DNA from 4 places in the Actinosynnema sp. CS-041913 genome. Region 2 is predicted to be linked to each of the others. Evidence: riboswitches for the same ligand, from Rfam matches in the RefSeq annotation. Region 2 holds a riboswitch; each other region holds the start of a gene.

Region 1 (4,526 bases), 550 kb from region 2:
GCGTGGAGGAGGCCCGGTGAGCGTCGAAGCCGTGCTGTGGGACATGGACGGCACGCTGTTGGACTCGGAGAAGCTGTGGGACATCCCGCTCTACGAGTTCGCCGAGAAGCTGGGCGGCAGCCTGTCGCTGGCGACCCGGCAGGCGATGGTCGGGTCGAACGTGCCGACGACGATGGCGCTGCTGTTCGCCGAGGTCGGCATCACGCCGACGGAGGAGGAGACGGCGGACGGCGCGGCGTGGATCATGCGGCGCACCGAGGAGGTGTTCCGGGAGGGCCTGCCGTGGCGTCCGGGGGCGCGGGAGGCGCTGCGGGCGGTCCGGTCGTCCGGCGTGCCGATGGCGCTCGTGACGTCGACGGAGCGGGGGCTGACCGAGGTCGCCCTCGACACCATCGGCCGCGACCTGTTCGACGTGACCGTATGTGGGGACGAGGTGGAGGGCCGCAACAAGCCGCTGCCCGACCCGTACTTGAAGGCGGCCCGGCTGCTGGGCGTGGAGGCCGGGGCGTGCGTGGCGATCGAGGACTCGCCGACCGGCGTCGCGTCGGCCGTGGCGGCGGGCTGCACGGTCCTCGTCGTGCCGTGTGATGTGCCGGTGTCGGCGGGGGAGCGCCGGATCTTCCGCGAGTCGCTGGTCGGGGTGGACCTCGACGTGCTCGCCGCGCTGCGTGGCGAGAGCTGATCTTGAGCCCGCACGTCCGAACCGTCTCTTGAGCCGGCACGTCCGGGGTTGTCCTGGTCGGGTGCGGACCCGGCCAGGACGACCCCTATGTCGGCGGTCCGGCAACCTGCGCCGTGACCTTTCTGGTTGGTGGCGGATCGTCGGTCAGGCGGGTGGTCGGTCAGGCGATCGTCGGTCAGGCGATCGTCGGTCAGGCGGCGGTCGGTCAGGCGGGTTGTCGGTCAGGCGGTGAGCGCCTGGGTTTTGCTCCGCACGGCCGGGTCGATCAGCAGGCCGAACGCGACGCCCAGACCGAGCCACAGCGTGGCCGTCTCGGCGAGCGAAGCCAGCCGGAAGTCCCACAGGACGTCGCTAGGCATGTCCGCCGGAATCGCGTCCGGCGGCGCCGGGAACGCCAGCAGGATCACCGCGAACCCGGCGACCACGGCCAGCGCGACCGCGGTGAACCGCACCGGCCGGCTGAGATGTCCCAGCCGGGACGCGAGGTAGCCCGCGCCGAACACCAGGAGCAGACCCGCCGCGATGACGCCCAGGTAGAGCACCGTCCGGTAGCCCACCGTGTTCGGGTCGCCCACCGCCGGCGGGTTCGCCGGGTACTTGATCGCGGGCAGCAGCGCCGCCGCCCCGAACACCGCCGCGGCCAGCGACACGCTCCGGCTGAACGGCGTCCGGTCGGTGAACCAGCGCCGTGAACCGGCGTAGGCGGTGGCGAACAACGCGCCGACCGCCAAGCCGACGATCACCGCCGCGAGCACACCGCCGACCAACTGCGTGCCCCGACCGAACAGTTCGCCGTGGTCGTGCCCGCCGGTCGGGGCCGGCTCGGCGGCGGCCCGCGCCTCCTCGACGGCCAACGCGGCCCGGATCGGCACTTCGACCACGAAGAGACCGACCAGGCCCGCGAGCAGCCCGGCGATGCCCCCCGCGCCGATCCCGCGCAGCAGCACGCTCCGATAGCTGGTCATGGCCGGCCCTAGTGGCACGGGACGCCGAGCGCGTGCCGCCCGTCGTGGAAGAACTCGTGCAGAGACTCGGCGGCGTGGCCGAGCGCGACGCCGTTCTCCTGGAGGACCAGCCAGGTGACCATCAGCGCGACCAGCGCGACAGCGTAGGCCCACCTGGGAATGGGAATGGAAAGGGAGTGCGCGGGGCTCGTCATGACGGCCTCCTCCATACCTCGTGGAAGGTCAACAACAACTCATGCCGCAGCCGGTCTCCTGACTCCCGGATCGACACCGTCCCCGCGTCTTCCCAGCCGCAGTGTGCGACCAGTGACGTTCTCGGCGGGTTGGCTCCCCGGTCACAGTGGCGAGGACCGCGCCGGATTCCCACCGGCTTCCCGTCCACTGCGGCGGTCGAACCGTAGATGGCCACGACACCCCGGCACAACCGACCAGACGAGTTGTCATCCACCCCACCCGACCACACCCCGCTCCGCGCCCGCCCGATATCCGGCCTGTCGCTTTGTGGCCGCCTGCAGCTCAGGTCGTTGCCGTTGACGACTCAGGCCACTTCGGCGGTCACCTCGGCGGCAGCGGGCAGTCGCCGCAGGTCCCGCCGCCGTCGAGTCGGTAGTACAGGCAGCAGCTCCGCCGGCGGAACACCACCTCGTCGGGGAACGGGAGGAAATCCCCGGAGTCCCGGAAGGGCGGGTCGCCGAGCAGCCGCCCGCCCAACACGAGGCAGTCCTCCGCCGACGCGACGCCACTGCGGCTGACGGTGCGCAACGCCCCGGCGATCGAGGACGCCGCGTTGCCCCACAGCAGGCCTCGCGCCACCGGGACGACCTCGCGGATCGCCTCCACCACCGGCTCCAGCGACTCGGCGATGCCGACGCCGGCGACCGGTTCCTCGATGCGCACCCGCAGCCCGTCCGGCCCGTAGTGCCACCACAGGTTGCCGGGCCGGATGTCCGGCGCAACCCCGCCCACGGCATGGGCGGCGACCGTCGGGCAGAGCAAGCGGGCCGTGTAGCTGAGGAAGAACAAGGACGCCGCCACCCGGGGCTCCCCGGTCCGGTACCGCTCGGCGATCGCCCGGAGCGTGTCGGGCAATGCCGACCCGTCTAGCAGAGCGCCGCCGGACTGCCACTCACCCCCGGACTGCCCTTCGCCGCCGGACTGTCCTTCGCCCCCGGACTGCCCATCACCCTCGGATCGCCATTGGCTCCCGACTGTTCCGGCCTCGGGCCGGCCGACATCGAGGGCGAAGAAGGGGCTGAGGCCACGAATCTGGCGCAAGGTGGACAGCACGCGGACGTAGTCGGACACGTGGCTAGTCTGCCGCCGTGGACGCACTGGGCTTGGGACTGACCCTCGGCTTGGCGGCGAGCATCAGCCCCGGCCCGCTGTTGGTGCTGGTGGTGACGTCGGCGCTGCGCTCGGGATGGCGCGCCGGAACGCTCGCCGCCTGCGCACCGCTGCTGTCCGATGCCGTGGTGGTCGCGGTGGCCTTGCTGCTGCTGGACCGGCTGCCGGCGAGCGTGCTCGGGGTGCTTGGTGTCGTCGGTGCGGTGTTCGTGGTGTGGAGCGGAGTCCAGACCATCCGTGAAGCACACGCCGCCTCGCTGGGTGGGGCGACAGGCGACGGCTCAGGTGCGGGCAGTGGCAGTGGCAGTGGCGGTTCGGGTGTTGGCGGTGCACGTGTGGGTTCGGGGTTGGGGCCGGAGGACGCCCTTGCCCTGCGGCGTGCGGTGGTGGTGAATCTGCTCAGCCCGCATCCCTGGGTCGCGTGGGCGACCGCCCTGGGACCGCTGACCATCGCCACCTGGCGTGGGTCGGCGGGCGCCGGAGTGGCGTTGTTGGTCGGCTTCTACGTGACGTTGGTCGGCGGCAAGATCGTCATCGCCCTCCTCGTCGCCCGTGGCCGCCGGCGTCTTGGTGACACCGGGTACCGCCGTGCGTTGACCTGCGCCGGAGTGTTGTTGGTGCTGGCGGGCGTGGCGTTGGGCATCGAGTTCGCCGGTTACGGCAGGTAGAACGTCATCAGGTCGCCTCGCACCGGTGGGAAGAGCGTGTGCATCAGGTCCGCGTTCGGGCCTGGGTAGACGTCCGGGAACCCGGCGGTCAGGCCGCGCAGCCCCTGCGGACCGAACAGCAGGGACGCCAGCAGGTCCGGCGCGACCCCGGCTCCACCCGCCGCGCCGGGCGCCTGCATCGTGCCGCCGGCGACGACCGGCCCGACCTCGCCGGCCCGGTAGGGCAGCCGGACGTGTGACCGGTAGAAGGACACGACCGCCTCGCCCTCCGCGTCGGCGAAGGGCGACTCGGCCAGCCGCCGCCCGAACACCGGGCGCAGGTGCTCCAGCAACGCCAGCGGATCGTTGATCCGCACGTAGTACGAGTTCGCGTCCTCCGGCGGCGGACCGAGGAACGGCTCCAGCGCGTCTCCCGCCACGGTGCCCGGACGCTCGTTCGCCGTCGTCGCCCCGGTGTGCGCGAGCAACGCGTGCGCGGCGGCGGCGTCCACCGCCGCTACCTCGCACAGCCGCACACCCTCGTCCGGCGGCGTCGACCGACCGGTGCCGACCGGCAGGCCGTCCCGCTCGACCAGCCACTGCGTGCTGCCGTCGCGGGCGATCAGCCAGCGCCACAACGGGGTCGAGTGCGGCATCCACAAATCCGCCCGAGCCTGCTCGGCGTGCTGGAGGCGGGCCAACGCCGGGATGTCGTCCAGGGTGGCCTCTCGCACGGTGGCTTCCCGCACGGTGGCTTCCCGCACGGCGGCCTCGCGCACCGTCGCCTCCCGGACCGTGTCGGGGCTGGTCGGCGGGGTGCCGACCACCGGTCGCACCGGTGCGACCGGGATCGCGTAGGTGTAGCCGAACAGCCGGTAGAAGTACGGG
Region 2 (4,526 bases):
CCGCGCGGGGGTGGCCTCGTGAGCTGGGGGACGGACGACATCGTCGCGAGCATGGCCCTGCACCCGGACGCCGACGTGGAGGTGCGGTTGCGGAGCGGTGTCGGGCGGACCGTGTTCCTGTCGATCGGCAGCCGGGTGGAGATCACCCTGCGCGACTCGCACGCGCTCGCGCTGCGCCGGGACATCGCGGCGGTGCTGGGCGACATGGAGCTGATCGACGCGGCGGACAAGGTGGCCGACGCCGCCTACGACGCCGGGGCGCAGGCGCGGCGCGCGGCGGTGCTCGCGCGGGAGCGGGCCGCGATCGCCGAACGGGGCGGGGACTCCGAGTTGGCGGAGCGGTTGCGGCAGGAGGCCGGCGCGGCGGTCGGGGCGGCCGACACCGCCCAGGCCGCGGCCGACGCGGCGGCCCAGGCGATGGACGCCGCCGAGGATGCCGCGGAGCGCATCACGCGGTTGGCCGCGGGTGCGCCGGCCGCCGCGTCCGGTATGAGCGAAGTCGTTGCGGCGCAGGGATAACGCGAACGACCGTCCTACCGCGAACCCACGGTGCACCCTGCACGGTCGTGCAGGGTGCACGGTCGTCAGCGGACGTGGACCATCAGCCGGTCCACCCCGTGCACGATCGACGCGGTGCGGAAAGTCGGCTCGTCGTCGGCGAATCGCAGGTTCGGGAACCGCCGCAGCAGGGCCGGGTAGGCCGCGCGCAGCTCCATCCGGGCCAGTTCTGCGCCCACGCAGCGGTGTGCGCCGTACCCGAACGCCAGGTGCGCGGAGACCTTGCGGGCCGCGTCGAAGTCCAGGCGTGCCAAGCCTTCGCGGTTGGCGGCGCTCAACGACACCACCACCACGTCGCCTTCCTTGATCTCCGTGCCGCCGATCTCCAGGTCGTGCTTGGCGAACCGGGGGAACGCGACCTGCACCACGCTGAGGTGCCGGAGCAGTTCCTCCACCAGCGGTCCGACGGCCTGATCGTCGTCGCGCATCGCCGTGCGCGCCGCCGGGTCGCTCATCAGCACGATCGCGCCGAGCGCCAACATGCTCGCGGTGGTGTCGAAACCGCCCGTCAGCACGCCGTCGGCGAGGCCCGCCAGCTCTTCGTCGCTCACCGCGTCGCCGTGCTCACGGATGATCATGCCGATCAGGCCGTCGCCGGGGTTGCGGCGTTCGCGTCGGACGATCTGCTCCATGTACTTCAGCGACTCGGAGATCGCGCCCAGCGCCGACGCCGCCCCGCCGAACAGGTCGAACCGCGCCGCCGCCAACTCCTGGAACCGGGCGCGGTCCGCGTAGGGCACGCCGAGCAGTTCGCAGATGGCCAGCGACGGGATGGGCAGCGCGAACTCCTTGACCAGGTCCACCGGACCGTCCGCCGCCGCCATCGCGTCCAGGCGTTCGGTGACGATCTCGTCGATGCGCGGCACCAGGCGCGACAGCCGGCGCATGGTGAACTCCGGCGTCAGCAGCTTGCGCAGCCGCGTGTGGTCGGGCGGGTCGGCGAAGCCCAGACCGCCCGGCGTCTGCTCGATCCGCCCTATGGCCGCGCCCAATCGGGCGTAATCGTTACTGAACGCCTCTGTGTCGGAAAGCACTTTTTTCGCCTCGGGCTGACCCGTGACCAACCACACCCGCACCCCGAACGGCACCGGCAGCCGGTGGACCGGACCGCTCCCCCTCATCCGCTCCAGTTCCGCGGCCGGCGTCACCCCGTCCCGCTTCAGCGGGACCAGCGCACGGTCCGGGAGCAGCGACAACGCCCGCGAACCGATCCTTCCCATGACCCACCGCGTCACCGAACGCCGTGCGACCCACGCCACCAAGCCGTCGCGCACCGACGCCAGAGTCGCCATCCCACACCCCTCTTCCCCAGGTTCGACTGACCGACGGTAACCGTACGTACGAGTGGGTGGCATCGCGCCACAGGCGGATTGACAGGCCGTGTCCCGTTGACAGACGATCGGGAATCGCGCATGACGCGGGGGAAGCCGGTCGGAATCCGGCGCTGACCCGCAACGGTAGGTCCGATATCGGACGAGCCCGAACACCCGCCGTGCGTGCACTGCTCCTGACACCGTCGAGGAACGCGGGTCGGAGCCTGGGGGAGTCGGTGACGGCTGTCCGGGGTCCGCGCTCGCCTTGCGCCCGGAAAGGCCGAACCATGCCGTTGAGACGGACCGCCCCCGTGCTCGCCGTCGCCCTGTCCGCATTCCTCGCCGCGCCCGCCGCCCTCGCCGAGCCGGCCACCTCCGCGCCCGCATCCGCTCTCGCCGAACCCGCCGACGCCGGGCCTGTCACGACGAAGCCGGTCGAGGCGGCGGCCGGGTGGCTGGCCCGCCAACTCGTCGACGGCGAGCGGTTCGAGACCGTGATCGGCCCGGACACCTTCCCCGACCAGGGGTTGACCATCGACGCGCTGCTCGCGCTCGACGCGGCCGGGGTCGCCCAGGACAACGCCGCGAAGGCGCTGGCGTGGCTGGAGAAGCCGGAGACGATCAACGCCTACGTCACCGACGAGGAAGGCTCGCAGTACGCCGGCGCGTACGCCAAGCTGGCGCTCGCGGTGCTCGCGCAGGGCAAGGACCCCGCGAACTTCGGCGGCGTCGACCTGATCGCCGGGCTCACCGCGTTGCAGGCCCCGTCGGGCCGGTTCACCGACAAGACCTCCTACCCGAGCGACTTCACCAACAACTTCAGCCAGTCCATCGCGGTGGTGGCGCTGGAGCGGCACGGCACCGCGCCCGAGGCCGCCGTCACGTTCCTGGCGGGCAGCGCGTGCCCGGACGGCGGGTTCCCGTTGCAGTTCGCGCAGGCCACCTGCACTTCCCAGGTGGACGCCACGGCGATGGCCGTGCAGGCGCTGCTGGCCGCGGGCCGCACCGCCGACGCGGCGGACGGCGTCGCCTGGCTGGCCGGTCGGCAGCTCGCCGACGGCGGGTTCCCGGACAACGGCCTGCCGGGCGACAAGGGCACGACGAGCAACGCCAACAGCACCGGGCTCGCCGCGCAGGCGTTGCGGGTCGGCGGACGGGACGACGTCGCCGACCGGGCCGTGGCGTACCTGACGAAACTCCAGGTGGGCTGTGCCGGGGCGGCGACGGGCGCGATCAACTACGACGCCGGGGACTTCCAGCCGGGCAACGCCATCCGCGCCACCTCGCAGGCGATCCTGGGGCTGACCGGCGTGAGCCTGGCCGACATCTCGTCGGCCGGCGACAAGCCCGCCGCGCCCGTGCTCGACTGCCCGGCCCCCACCACCACAACCGAACCGTCCACTTCGGACACTGATACCCCGGCCGGTTTCGCCGGGTCGGGCGGCGACGAACTGGCCCGCACCGGCGTGCCGGTCGGCCCGGCGCTGTGGCTCGGCACGCTCCTGCTGGTGGCGGGCGCGCTGGCGATGACGTTGGGGCGCAAGCGCTATGCCACGGTGAAGGAGCAGCAGCGATGATCCGCAGGCTCTTGTCGACGCTGGCCGTGCTGGCCGCCACGGGCGGCGCGCTGGTGGCGGTCACCCCCGCCGCGCAGGCGGCGGCGTGTCCGGGCACGAGCGGCGTCACGGTGGTGGTCGACTTCACCGCGCTGGGCGGGACCGTGCAGACCGCGTGCGCGCCGGGTGATCCGGCCACCGGCCTGGCGGCGCTCACCGGGGCCGGGTTCGGCTATGCCTTCGTGCCGCGCCGGCCGGGCTTCGTGTGCCGGATCAACGCGCTGCCCGACCCGTGCAACGGCGCTCCGGTGACGGCCTACTGGTCGTACTGGCACGCGCAGCCCGGCGGCGCCTGGACCTACAGCACGTCCGGCGCGGCCGGCCACGACCCCGCGCCGGGCAGTGTCGAGGGCTGGGCGTTCGGCGCGGGTCAGGCGCCTGCCACCGCGCCGTGAGGGCGCGTGCGCTGCTGATCGCGGTCGGTCTGCTGGTGGCGGGCGCTCCGGCGCCCGCCTCGGCGGCGGCCGACTGCGCCGGCGTGACGGTGGTGGTGGACTTCCGCGCGTTGGGCGGCGAGGTGCGGACCGGCTGCGCGGCCGGTGACCCGGGCAGCGGTCTGGCGGCGTTGAGCGGCGCGGGGTTCGGCTACCGGATGGCCCAGCGGTTCGCCGGGTTCGTCTGCCGGATCGACAACGTGCCGGAGAGCGATCCGTGCGTCAACGCCTCCCCCACCGACGCCTACTGGTCGTACTGGCACGCGCGGCCCGGCGGGTCGTGGGTGTACAGCGATGTCGGTGCGGCGGGCCGTGATCCGGCTCCCGGCGCGGTCGAGGGCTGGGCGTTCGGGGCGGGCGGGCAACCCGGTGTCGCGCCGCCTGCCCCTGCTCCGGCACGTCCCGAACCCACGCACGCCCCGCCGCCGCAGCCCACCGGCCAACCCGGTCAGCCCGGACTGCCCGGTCAGCCCGATCGGCAAGGCCAACCTGTTCAACCCGGCCGGTCGGGCGAGCCCGCACCGCAGACCGGTGCGACGACACAGCCGGGCAGTGCGGAGCCGACCCCGGACCGGGCCGGGGCGACTACCGCCACGGCGGAGTCG
Region 3 (4,526 bases), 3.1 Mb from region 2:
CGGCGGCGCGTGCCGGCCGGTGATGACGACGTGCTGGTGGCCGGGCCGGTCGCGCAGGGCCGCCACCACCTCGTCCACGTCGATCCAGCCCCAGTGCAGCGGGTAGGTGAACTCGTCCAGCACGTACAGGCCGTGCTTCTCCTCGGCCAGCCGGCGGGCGATCTCGCGCCAGCCTTCGAGCGCGGCGGCGGCGTGGTCGTCCTCGGTGCCCTGCTTGCGGGACCACGACCAGCCTTCGCCCATCTTGTGCCACTCGACGGGCCCGCCCTCGCCGGTCTGCTCGTGCAGCTTGCCCAGCGCGCGGAAGGCCGACTCCTCGCCGACCTTCCACTTGGCTGACTTCACGAACTGGAAGACGCCGATGGACCAGCCCTGGTTCCACCCGCGCAGCGCCAGACCGAACGCGGCGGTGGATTTGCCCTTCATCTCCCCCGTGTGGAGGAGGGTGAGCGGCCGGTTGCGCCGCTGTTTGGTGGTAAGCCCGTCGACGGGGACGACGGACGGTTGTCCTTGAGGCATCGGTGGCTCCTACGCGGCTCGTGCGGCGCGCACGACGCCCGCAACCCGGTCGGCGGACAGTTCTTCCAGGCGCAGGCACACGGCGTCCAGCGCCTCGGCGACGCGCCCGGCCAGACCGAGGCGCACGTGGCCGGACTCGCAGTCCACGACCACCGACGCCACCTCGTCGGCGGCCAGCAGCCCGGCGGCGCGCAGGGCGTCCCGCATCGGGTCGCCGCCCGTGCCGGTGGCGGTGGCACGGCCGTCGGTGAGCAGCACCAGCAGCGGGCGGCGGCGCGGGTCGCGGACCCGTTCCACGTCCAGCACCCGGCGGGCGCGCAGCAGACCGTCGGCCAGCGGGGTGCGCCCGCCCGTGCGCAGTTGGCGCAGTCGGGCCGCCGCCGCGTCCACGGAGTTCGTCGGCGGGAGGGCGGTCTCGGCCCCGGCGCCCCGGAACGTGATCACGCCGACCTTGTCCCGGCGCTGGTAGGCGTCGCGCAGCAGCGAGATCACCGCGCCGGTGACCGCCGACATGCGCTGCCGCGCGGCCATCGAGCCGGACGCGTCGACCACGAACAGCACCAGGTTGCTCTCCTTGCCCTCGCGGACCGAGAGCCGCAGGTCCGTGCCGCGCAACACCAGTCCCGGACCGCTGCGGCCCCGGGCGGCCTGGAACGGCGCGGCGGCGCCGAGCGTGCCGACGAGGTGCAGCCCGGAACCGTCCACAGTGGACGATCGGACCACTCGCCCGGTGCGGGCACGGGCGCGGGAGCGCTTGCCCGGCGCGCCTTCGCCGACACCGGGCACCTGGAGCAGCCGGGTCTTGAACGAAGGCGCGGGGGCGTGGGTGCGCTCGGCGGAAGAGCCCTGCTGTCCGTCCGATGGCTGTCGACCGTCCGGGGACTGTCCGTCCGAAGTGGACTCGGGCGCGTCCTGGGGCAGGCCGCCGCCGTCATCCGGCCCATCGGGGTCGTCGTCCGGACCGGAGGGCTCCTCGGCGTGTTCCGCGCCCTGGCGCATGGCGTCTTCGAGCTGCTCCTCCTCCAGGCCGGGCTCGTCGAACGGGTCGCGGCGCTTGCGGTGCGGCAGGGCCAGCCGGACGGCGGCCTCCACGTCCTCCTCCGCCACCTCGCCCACCCCGCGCCACGCGGCGTGCGCGGCGGCGGCGCGGGCGACCACCAGGTCCGCCCGCATCCCGTCGACCTCGAACGCCGCGCAGATCCCGGCGATCCGGCGCACCTCGGCGTCCGGCAGCACCACGTTCGGCAGGTGCGAGCGCGCGGTGACGATCCGGGAGGCCAGCGAGGCGTCCTCGTCGGCCCAGCGCGCGGCGAACCCGACGGGATCGGCCTCGTACGCGAGCCGCCGCCGGATGACCTCCGCGCGGGTCGCCACGTCGCGGGCCGCCCGCACCGAGACGGTGAGGCCGAAGCGGTCCAGTAGCTGTGGCCGCAACTCGCCCTCCTCCGGGTTCATCGTGCCCACCAGGAGGAACGACGCGGCGTGCGACACGGATACGCCCTCGCGCTCGACGTGCGCGCGGCCCATCGCGGCGGCGTCGAGGAGCAGGTCCACCAGGTGGTCGTGCAGGAGGTTGACCTCGTCCACGTAGAGCACGCCCCGGTGCGCGGCGGCCAGCAGGCCGGGCTGGTACGCCCGGACGCCCTCGGTCAGCGCGCGCTCCAGGTCCAGCGAGCCGATCAGCCGGTCCTCGGTCGCGCCGACCGGCAACTCGACCAGCCGGGCGGCGCGCCGTTCCGACAGCGCGGTCGCGTGCGGGCCGTCCGGGGAGGCCGTGTCGTGCGGGGCGGTGTCGTGCGGGGCGGTGTCGTGCGCGGCGGTGCGGTGCGGGCCGTCCGACGAGGCGGTGCGGTGCGCGGCGACCCCGTGCGGGCCGTCCGACGAGGCGGTGTCGTGCGCGGTGGTGTCGTGCGCGGTGGTGTCGTGCGCGGTGGTGTCGTGCGCGGTGGTGTCGTGCGGGCCGTCCGGGCAGTCGGCGTCCACGGCGGCGGGGTCGCAGCCGAAGCGGCAGCCCGACACGACCTCCAGCGAGGGCAGCAGGGCGGCCAGGGCGCGGACCACGGTCGACTTCGCGGTCCCCTTCTCCCCTCGGACCAGGACCCCGCCGATACCGGGGTGAACGGCATTCAGCAGCAACGCCATGCGGAGGTCGTCATGTCCGACGACAGCGGAAAAGGGGAAACGCGCGCCCATGCGGCGGTGTCCTTCCTCGGGTGTCCACGCCCGGGTCCGGTCCGGTGAGTTCGGGGGCCGAGTTCCTGACTCCCGGATCCACACGCCCGGTCACAGTGGCGGGACCGTGCCGGATTCGCACCGGCTTCCTCGCGCACCCCTACAGCCCAGGCATCGTCGCACCTCGGCCGACGGGCTCCAAGTCCCCGGCGAGGACTCCGCGAGCGAGGACGGTCACACCTGCCCGAACCCCGACCCCGGCAGGCCGTGCGGTCGACCGGTGGTGGATCACTCCGGCGTGCGGTGGTGGGCCGGGCATTCGGCGTCCACACCGGAACTGACCTGCGAGATCAGCCCCGCGAGGCGGACGCGGTGAGGGCTGGGTCGCCGTCGTGCCCGGTGCTCGGGCCGGACGCCGGCTCCGGGGCGGGGTGGGCCGGCTCACCCAGGCGTACCCGCACGCTCAGCGGGGCGCGGAAGGAGAGCAGGCCCAGCATCGGTGGCGGTTCGGGTGAGGCCAGGCTGAGGTTCGGGAAGCGTTCGACGGTCTCCCGCAGCACCACTTCCGCCTCCAGGCGGGCGAGACCGGCGCCCAGGCAGAAGTGCCGGCCGTAGCCGAACGCCAAATGTTTGCGGGCGTTCGGTCGGGCCGGGCACAGCCGTTCCGGGTCCGCGAACACCTCCGGGTCCGAGCCGGTGCCGGCCAGCATCAGCAGAAGGTGCGCGCCCGCCGGGACGGCCACGCCGGAGATCGTCGTCGGCTCGGCCGCGATCCGCCGCCACGTGTTGACCGGCGGGTCGCGGCGCAGCACTTCCTCCACGACTCGTGCCGGCATGCCCGGCTCGCCCAGCCTGGACCACAGACCTCCGTGGCGCAGGACGGCGTCGAACATCGCGCACAGGAGCTGGGTGGTCGTCTCCTGGCCCGCGATGAGCAGGAAGTAGCACAGTCCGGCCGCCTCGCGGATGGGCACGTCCCGCAGTGCGCCGAACAGGTCGTCGCCCCGCGCCGTCCTGATCCGGCGGGTCAGCCACTGGTGGAATTCGGCGGTCGGCTTCGCCAGCTCGTGCTGGCGGTCCAGCGACGGGTTGCCCCAGAACAGCTCCAGGGACGCCGTGCTCCACGCCTTGAGCTTCGGGATGTCCACGTCGTCGATGCCCATGACCTCCATCAGCACGATCGCCGGCAGGTCCCGGGCGAGGACCGGGTGCAGGTCGGCGATCGGACCCGTCAATCCGGCGAGTCGTTCCCGCGCCAGGTCGGCGATGCGGGGGCGCATGGCCTGCACCCGGGCCGGGGTGAGGAAGGCCGCGACCAGTCTCCGCAGCTCGGCGTGGGTGTCGGTGCCGTTGTTCGCCAGGGTCGGCGGCAGGGAGAAGCCCGCGCGGGCCAGGACGCGCAGCACCGGGCGGGGGATCGCGGTCACGGCGGTCAGCGCGTTGTCCGGGTGGAAGCGATTCGGGTCGGCGAGGATCGCCCGCACGTCCTCGTAGCGGCTGACCAGCCACAACCCGGTGTTCTCGTCCAGGTGGACCGGTGCGTTCACGCGCAGCGAGCGCAGCTCGTCGGGTCCTGCCTGGAAGAGGTCCACGCGGGGACGGTAGCGGCCGGATGCGACACTGCCGGCGTGAGTGTCAGCACAGGGCCGGAGGCGACCGGCGGACCGGAGTCGGTGTTCGACTGGATCGACACCCGGGCGGAGGCCCGTGCCAAGGCCGGTCTCGCCCGCCGGGTCCGGCCCCGTCCGCCCGACTCCACCGACCTCGACCTCGCGTCCAATGACTACCTCGGCCTGGCCCGCGACAAGCGGGTGACGGGCGCGGCGGCTGCCGCC
Region 4 (4,526 bases), 1.3 Mb from region 2:
CGCAATAAGGCGACGCCGAACATCGGGCGAACACACGCCATTCGGCAGAAGCGGGAGTTCGCTGCAGGAGGAGACTGACGCGCAGGTACCGTTATCGAGAACGTGTTCTTACAACGACGCCGAGCCGCAACGACCTTGGCAACTGACGGCTCCCCGTACCACCGCGCCGCGCCGTTCAACGCGCCGTGCTGGCGTTCGAGGCGCGATCAACCTCGCGGCATGACTAGCACGGTCCCGCGGCCAACGAACCTGCTGCGCTCACTGACAGTGCAACTGGCCGCCAGCGGGGAATCGTACTGGCCGTCCGCGGGTGGCCGTCCACGGGGAATTCCGACTGGCCGCTGACATACGCAGCTTGACGGCAGAAGAGTGACCACGACGCAAGGCGACCAGCACCTACGCAGGTCTTGGACACAGCCGGGAACACTACGAAAAACGACCACATCATCGGAAGCCCCAAGCGTTGCCGGGGGACCGGTCTCAACGGGACGCGCCGCCCGCAGCGCAACCCGCCCAGGGTGTCAAGTCGCGTTCTGCTCCTGGGTACGCGAGTCGATCGGCTGGGCGGGTTGCTTTGCGGGCGGCGTGTTGCGCTGACACCGGTCCCCCGGCAGCCTTTAGGGCTTCCGATGATGTGGTCCCGTTGCATGCTGTCCCCGGCTTGAGCCCAGACCTGCGTAGGTTCTGGTCGCCTTGCGTCGTGGTTCCTCTTCTGCCGTCAAGCTGCGTAAAGCAAAGATTCAAGAGCTTGTTCGCTTGAGGCTGCAAGGTGGGCTCGGCCCGGAGGTGGGTCAGGCCGACAGGCCCAGTGCCGCGCAGGCGGCAGCCACGCCGGCGGCGCGCAGGTCTTCGTGCGGTGCGTTCGGGAAGATCAGCACGCAGTCGGCCAGACCGCCCAAGGCGACGGTCGCCTTCGCCGCGTCGGCGAGTGAGGGGTCCGGCCCTACCAGCAGCGCGCCCAGCCGCTCCCTCCACTCGAACAGCCGGTCGATGAGACCCAGTTCGCTCAGCGAGGTCAGTTCGTAGACGATCAGCGCCACTACCTCGCGGTGCCGGTGGTGCAGGTCGAAGTAGCCCTCCAGCAGGGCGCGGGGCGCCGGCTCGGTGCGCTCGGCTTCGGTCACGAACCTGTCGCCGTCGTCGAACAGCGGCAGCACGATGCTGCGCACCAGGTCCTCACGGGACGAGAAGTGGTAGTACAGCGCCGGTTTGGTGATGCCGAGGCGGTCCGCGATCTCTTGCAGGCTGGTGCTCCGGATCCCCTGCTTGAGGAACAGCTCGCGCGCGACGGCCTGCGCGCGGGCCTTGGTGTCGGACTTGGCCTTGGACATTCCCCCAGCTTAACGACTTAACGGTCGGTAAGGCTTGCATGACTCCGACCCGTGCACTTACCATCCGGTAAGTAAGGAGGTAGTGACATGAAGATCCTGATCTCCGGCGCGAGCATCGCCGGACCGGTGACGGCCTACTGGCTTGCCCGGAACGGCTTCGAGGTGACCGTGGTGGAACGGTCGCCGGCACTGCGCAAGACCGGCGGTCACGCTGTCGACCTGTTCCGGCCCGCGATGGACATCGCCGAACGGATGGGCGTGCTGCCTGCTCTGCTGGACCGCAAGACCGGCACCGATCGGATGACGATCCACAGCCCCGGCGCGCGGCCGGTCGAGGTGGACCTGCGCCGGGTGTACAGCGCGGTGTCCGACCGGCACGTCGAGATCATGCGGGACGACCTGAGCGAGGTCTTCCACGACGCCACGCGCGGTGACGTGGAGTACGTGTTCGGCGACTCGATCACGTCCGTCTCGGCCGACGGCGAGGTGACGTTCGAGCGGGGCGCGCCCCGCCGGTTCGACGTGGTGATCGGGGCGGACGGACTGCACTCCAACGTGCGGCGACTGGTGTTCGGCGACGTGCGCGAGGATTTCATCGGGGCGTACCTGGCGGTGCAGTCGGTGCCCGACGGTCTCGGTCGCGCCGACTACACCACCGCGTACATCGAGCCCGGCCGGATCGCCGCCATCTACAGCGCGCGCGACCTGCCCGACGCACGGGCGGTGTTCCTGTTCCACAGCGGGAAACTGGACTACCACTACCGGGACGCGGTGCGGCAGAAGGAGTTGCTGCGCTCGGCGTTCACCGGGATGGCGGAGGCCGAGAGCTGGCTGGACCACGACGGGACGTTCTACTTCGACTCGATCACCCAACTGCGCATGGACACCTGGTCACGTGGCCGCGTGACACTGGTCGGCGACGCGGGCCACTGCCCCGGCCCGGCGGTCGGCGGCAGCACCAGCCTCGCCGTCGTCGGCGCGTACGTCCTGGCGGGCGAACTCGCGGCGGCCAACGGTGACCACGAGCGTGCTTTCGCCGCGTACGAGGCGGAGATGGGCGACTACGTCCGCCGCAGCCGGGTGGTCGCGCTGGCCGCCGCGAAGCGCATCGTGCCCAGCACCCCGCGGGACGTGTGGCTGCTGCGCAACGGGGCCAGGCTGGTGAGCCACCTGCCCATGCCGCTCGGCCGGGCGCTGGCCAAGCTCAACCGCAACGGCATCCGCCTGCACGAGGCCGTTCGGACCAAAGACTACGCCTCGACCACCCGTGCCGTGGCCGTGCCGCCCGACCCGTCCAGGTGATTCCCGCATCGTGAACCCGGTTCCCACGATCCGCTACGCTCGGGGGGCTGGTGGTCCGCCCCGTCGCGACGGGGCGGGGCAAGAGGGAACCCGGTGCGAGTCCGGGACTGCCCCGCAGCGGTGAGTGGGAACGAAAGCCGTAGTCACAAGCACTGGAAGCCTCCGGGAAGCCACGGCCGGTAGGAACGCGCAGGACGCCCACGAGTCCGAAGACCTGCCATCGGCCCGCGCACCGCCCGGTGCGCGGTGGTCCGAGGCCTCTCGGGTGGGCTGGGCGGACACGGCCACCGTGCCGTCCGCGAAGCGTGCCCGGACTCCGGCCCGGACCTCCCGCACGCTCGCGAGGAGAGAGCTTGTGACCACCATCGGCGCCACCGTCCTCGGCTATCCCCGGATCGGTCCGCGCAGGGAGCTGAAGCGCGCCGTCGAGCAGTACTGGTCGGGTCGCGTCGACGCGCCCGCGTTGCACGCGATCGGCGCGGAACTGCGCGCCGCGACCTGGTTGGACCTGCGGGACGCCGGGCTGGACACCGTGCCCGGCAACACGTTCTCGTACTATGACCACGTCCTGGACACGGCCGTGTTGTTCGACGCAGTGCCGCAGCGGTTCCGCGCGCTCGGCCTGTCCGAAGTGGACACTTATTTCGCCATGGCGCGAGGCCACGACGACGCTCCGCCGCTGGAGCTGACCAAGTGGTTCGACACCAACTACCACTACCTGGTGCCCGAGCTGGGTCCGGACACGGTATTCCGGCTCGTCGGCGACAAGCCGCTCGCCGAGTACCGCGAGGCACGGGCACTGGGCGTGACCACGCGGCCGGTGCTGCTCGGACCGGTGACGTTCCTCCTGCTGGCCAAGGGCGACCGTCGGCTCGACCTGCTGGACCGACTGCTGGACTGCTACGCCGAACTGCTGTGGACGCTGGCCGCCGAGGGCGTCGAGTGGGTGCAGTTGGACGAGCCCGCGTTCGTCGCGGACCGGTCGCCGGGCGACCTGGACGCGTTGCGCCGCGCCTACGCACGCCTGGGAGTCCTCGCCGACCGGCCGAAGCTGCTGGTCACCGGCTGCTACGGCGATCTGGGGCCGGCCTTGGACGTGCTCGCGTCGTCCCCGGTGGAGGCCATCGCGCTGGACCTGGTCGCGGGTCCGGTGCCGGCGCTGCACTCGTTGCGGGACAAGACCGTCGTGGCCGGTGTGGTGGACGGGCGCAACGTCTGGCGGACCGACGTCCCGTCGGCCGTGGCGAAGGCGGCGACCCTGTTGGGCACGGCCGGCGAGGTGGCCGTGTCGACGTCGTCCACGCTGCTGCACGTGCCGTACGACCTGGACGCGGAGACCGCCCTCGAACCGGCGGTGCGGGACCGGTTGGCGTTCGCCCGGCAGAAGGTGCGCGAGGTCGTGCGGATCGCGGAGGCGCTGCGCGGCTCGGCCGACGCGGGCCGCGCGCCTGCCGCCACACCGCGCCGGGACGACCACGTGCGGGCGCGGATCGCGTCGCTGCGGCCGGAACACGGGGTGCGCGCGCCCTACGCCGAACGGGCCGCCGCGCAGCAGGCGCGACTGGGTCTGCCGCCGCTGGCCACGACGACCATCGGCTCGTTCCCGCAGACGTCCGCGATCCGCACGGCGCGGGCCGACCTGCGGGCGGGGCGGCTGGACCAGGCCGGGTACGTGGCGCGGATGCGGGCGGAGATCGGGCGGGTCATCGCGTTGCAGGAGGACATCGGCCTGGACGTGCTGGTGCACGGCGAGCCCGAGCGCAACGACATGGTGCAGTACTTCGCCGAGCACCTGGAAGGGTTCGCCACCACCGAGCACGGCTGGGTGCAGTCCTACGGCTCGCGCTGCGTGCGCCCGCCGATCCTGCACGGCGACGTGTCGCGGCCCGCGCC

The links. Region 2 has a riboswitch for cobalamin ahead of ACQPZF_RS20405 (peptidase). Riboswitches for the same ligand answer to the same signal wherever they lie in the genome.
Region 1: linked by a shared signal. The riboswitch ahead of ACQPZF_RS18320 (CbtB domain-containing protein) and the one ahead of ACQPZF_RS20405 (peptidase) in region 2 are both predicted to bind cobalamin.
Region 3: linked by a shared signal. The riboswitch ahead of ACQPZF_RS33615 (magnesium chelatase subunit D family protein) and the one ahead of ACQPZF_RS20405 (peptidase) in region 2 are both predicted to bind cobalamin.
Region 4: linked by a shared signal. The riboswitch ahead of metE (5-methyltetrahydropteroyltriglutamate--homocysteine S-methyltransferase) and the one ahead of ACQPZF_RS20405 (peptidase) in region 2 are both predicted to bind cobalamin.

What each region holds. Positions count from the first base shown of each region.
Region 1 covers NZ_CP192037.1:3,844,186-3,848,711, forward strand. Annotated here, with positions in the region: gene ACQPZF_RS18310 (HAD family hydrolase) at 44-682, shown strand; gene ACQPZF_RS18315 (CbtA family protein) at 904-1,647, opposite strand; gene ACQPZF_RS18320 (CbtB domain-containing protein) at 1,656-1,841, opposite strand; cobalamin riboswitch at 1,873-2,048, opposite strand; gene ACQPZF_RS18325 ((2Fe-2S)-binding protein) at 2,203-2,952, opposite strand; gene ACQPZF_RS18330 (LysE family transporter) at 2,970-3,659, shown strand; gene ACQPZF_RS18335 (GNAT family N-acetyltransferase) at 3,647-4,526, opposite strand, start outside.
Region 2 covers NZ_CP192037.1:4,392,836-4,397,361, reverse strand. Annotated here, with positions in the region: gene ACQPZF_RS20415 (hypothetical protein) at 19-519, shown strand; gene ACQPZF_RS20410 (cytochrome P450) at 585-1,850, opposite strand; cobalamin riboswitch at 1,938-2,067, shown strand; gene ACQPZF_RS20405 (peptidase) at 2,159-3,448, shown strand; gene ACQPZF_RS20400 (hypothetical protein) at 3,445-3,882, shown strand; gene ACQPZF_RS20395 (hypothetical protein) at 3,879-4,526, shown strand, end outside.
Region 3 covers NZ_CP192037.1:7,485,160-7,489,685, forward strand. Annotated here, with positions in the region: gene cobO (cob(I)yrinic acid a,c-diamide adenosyltransferase) at 1-519, opposite strand, end outside; gene ACQPZF_RS33615 (magnesium chelatase subunit D family protein) at 529-2,712, opposite strand; cobalamin riboswitch at 2,752-2,876, opposite strand; gene ACQPZF_RS33620 (cytochrome P450) at 3,042-4,283, opposite strand; gene ACQPZF_RS33625 (8-amino-7-oxononanoate synthase) at 4,320-4,526, shown strand, end outside.
Region 4 covers NZ_CP192037.1:3,112,499-3,117,024, reverse strand. Annotated here, with positions in the region: gene ACQPZF_RS15035 (helix-turn-helix domain-containing protein) at 1-8, shown strand, start outside; gene ACQPZF_RS15030 (TetR/AcrR family transcriptional regulator) at 792-1,331, opposite strand; gene ACQPZF_RS15025 (FAD-dependent monooxygenase) at 1,419-2,633, shown strand; cobalamin riboswitch at 2,668-2,869, shown strand; gene metE (5-methyltetrahydropteroyltriglutamate--homocysteine S-methyltransferase) at 2,989-4,526, shown strand, end outside.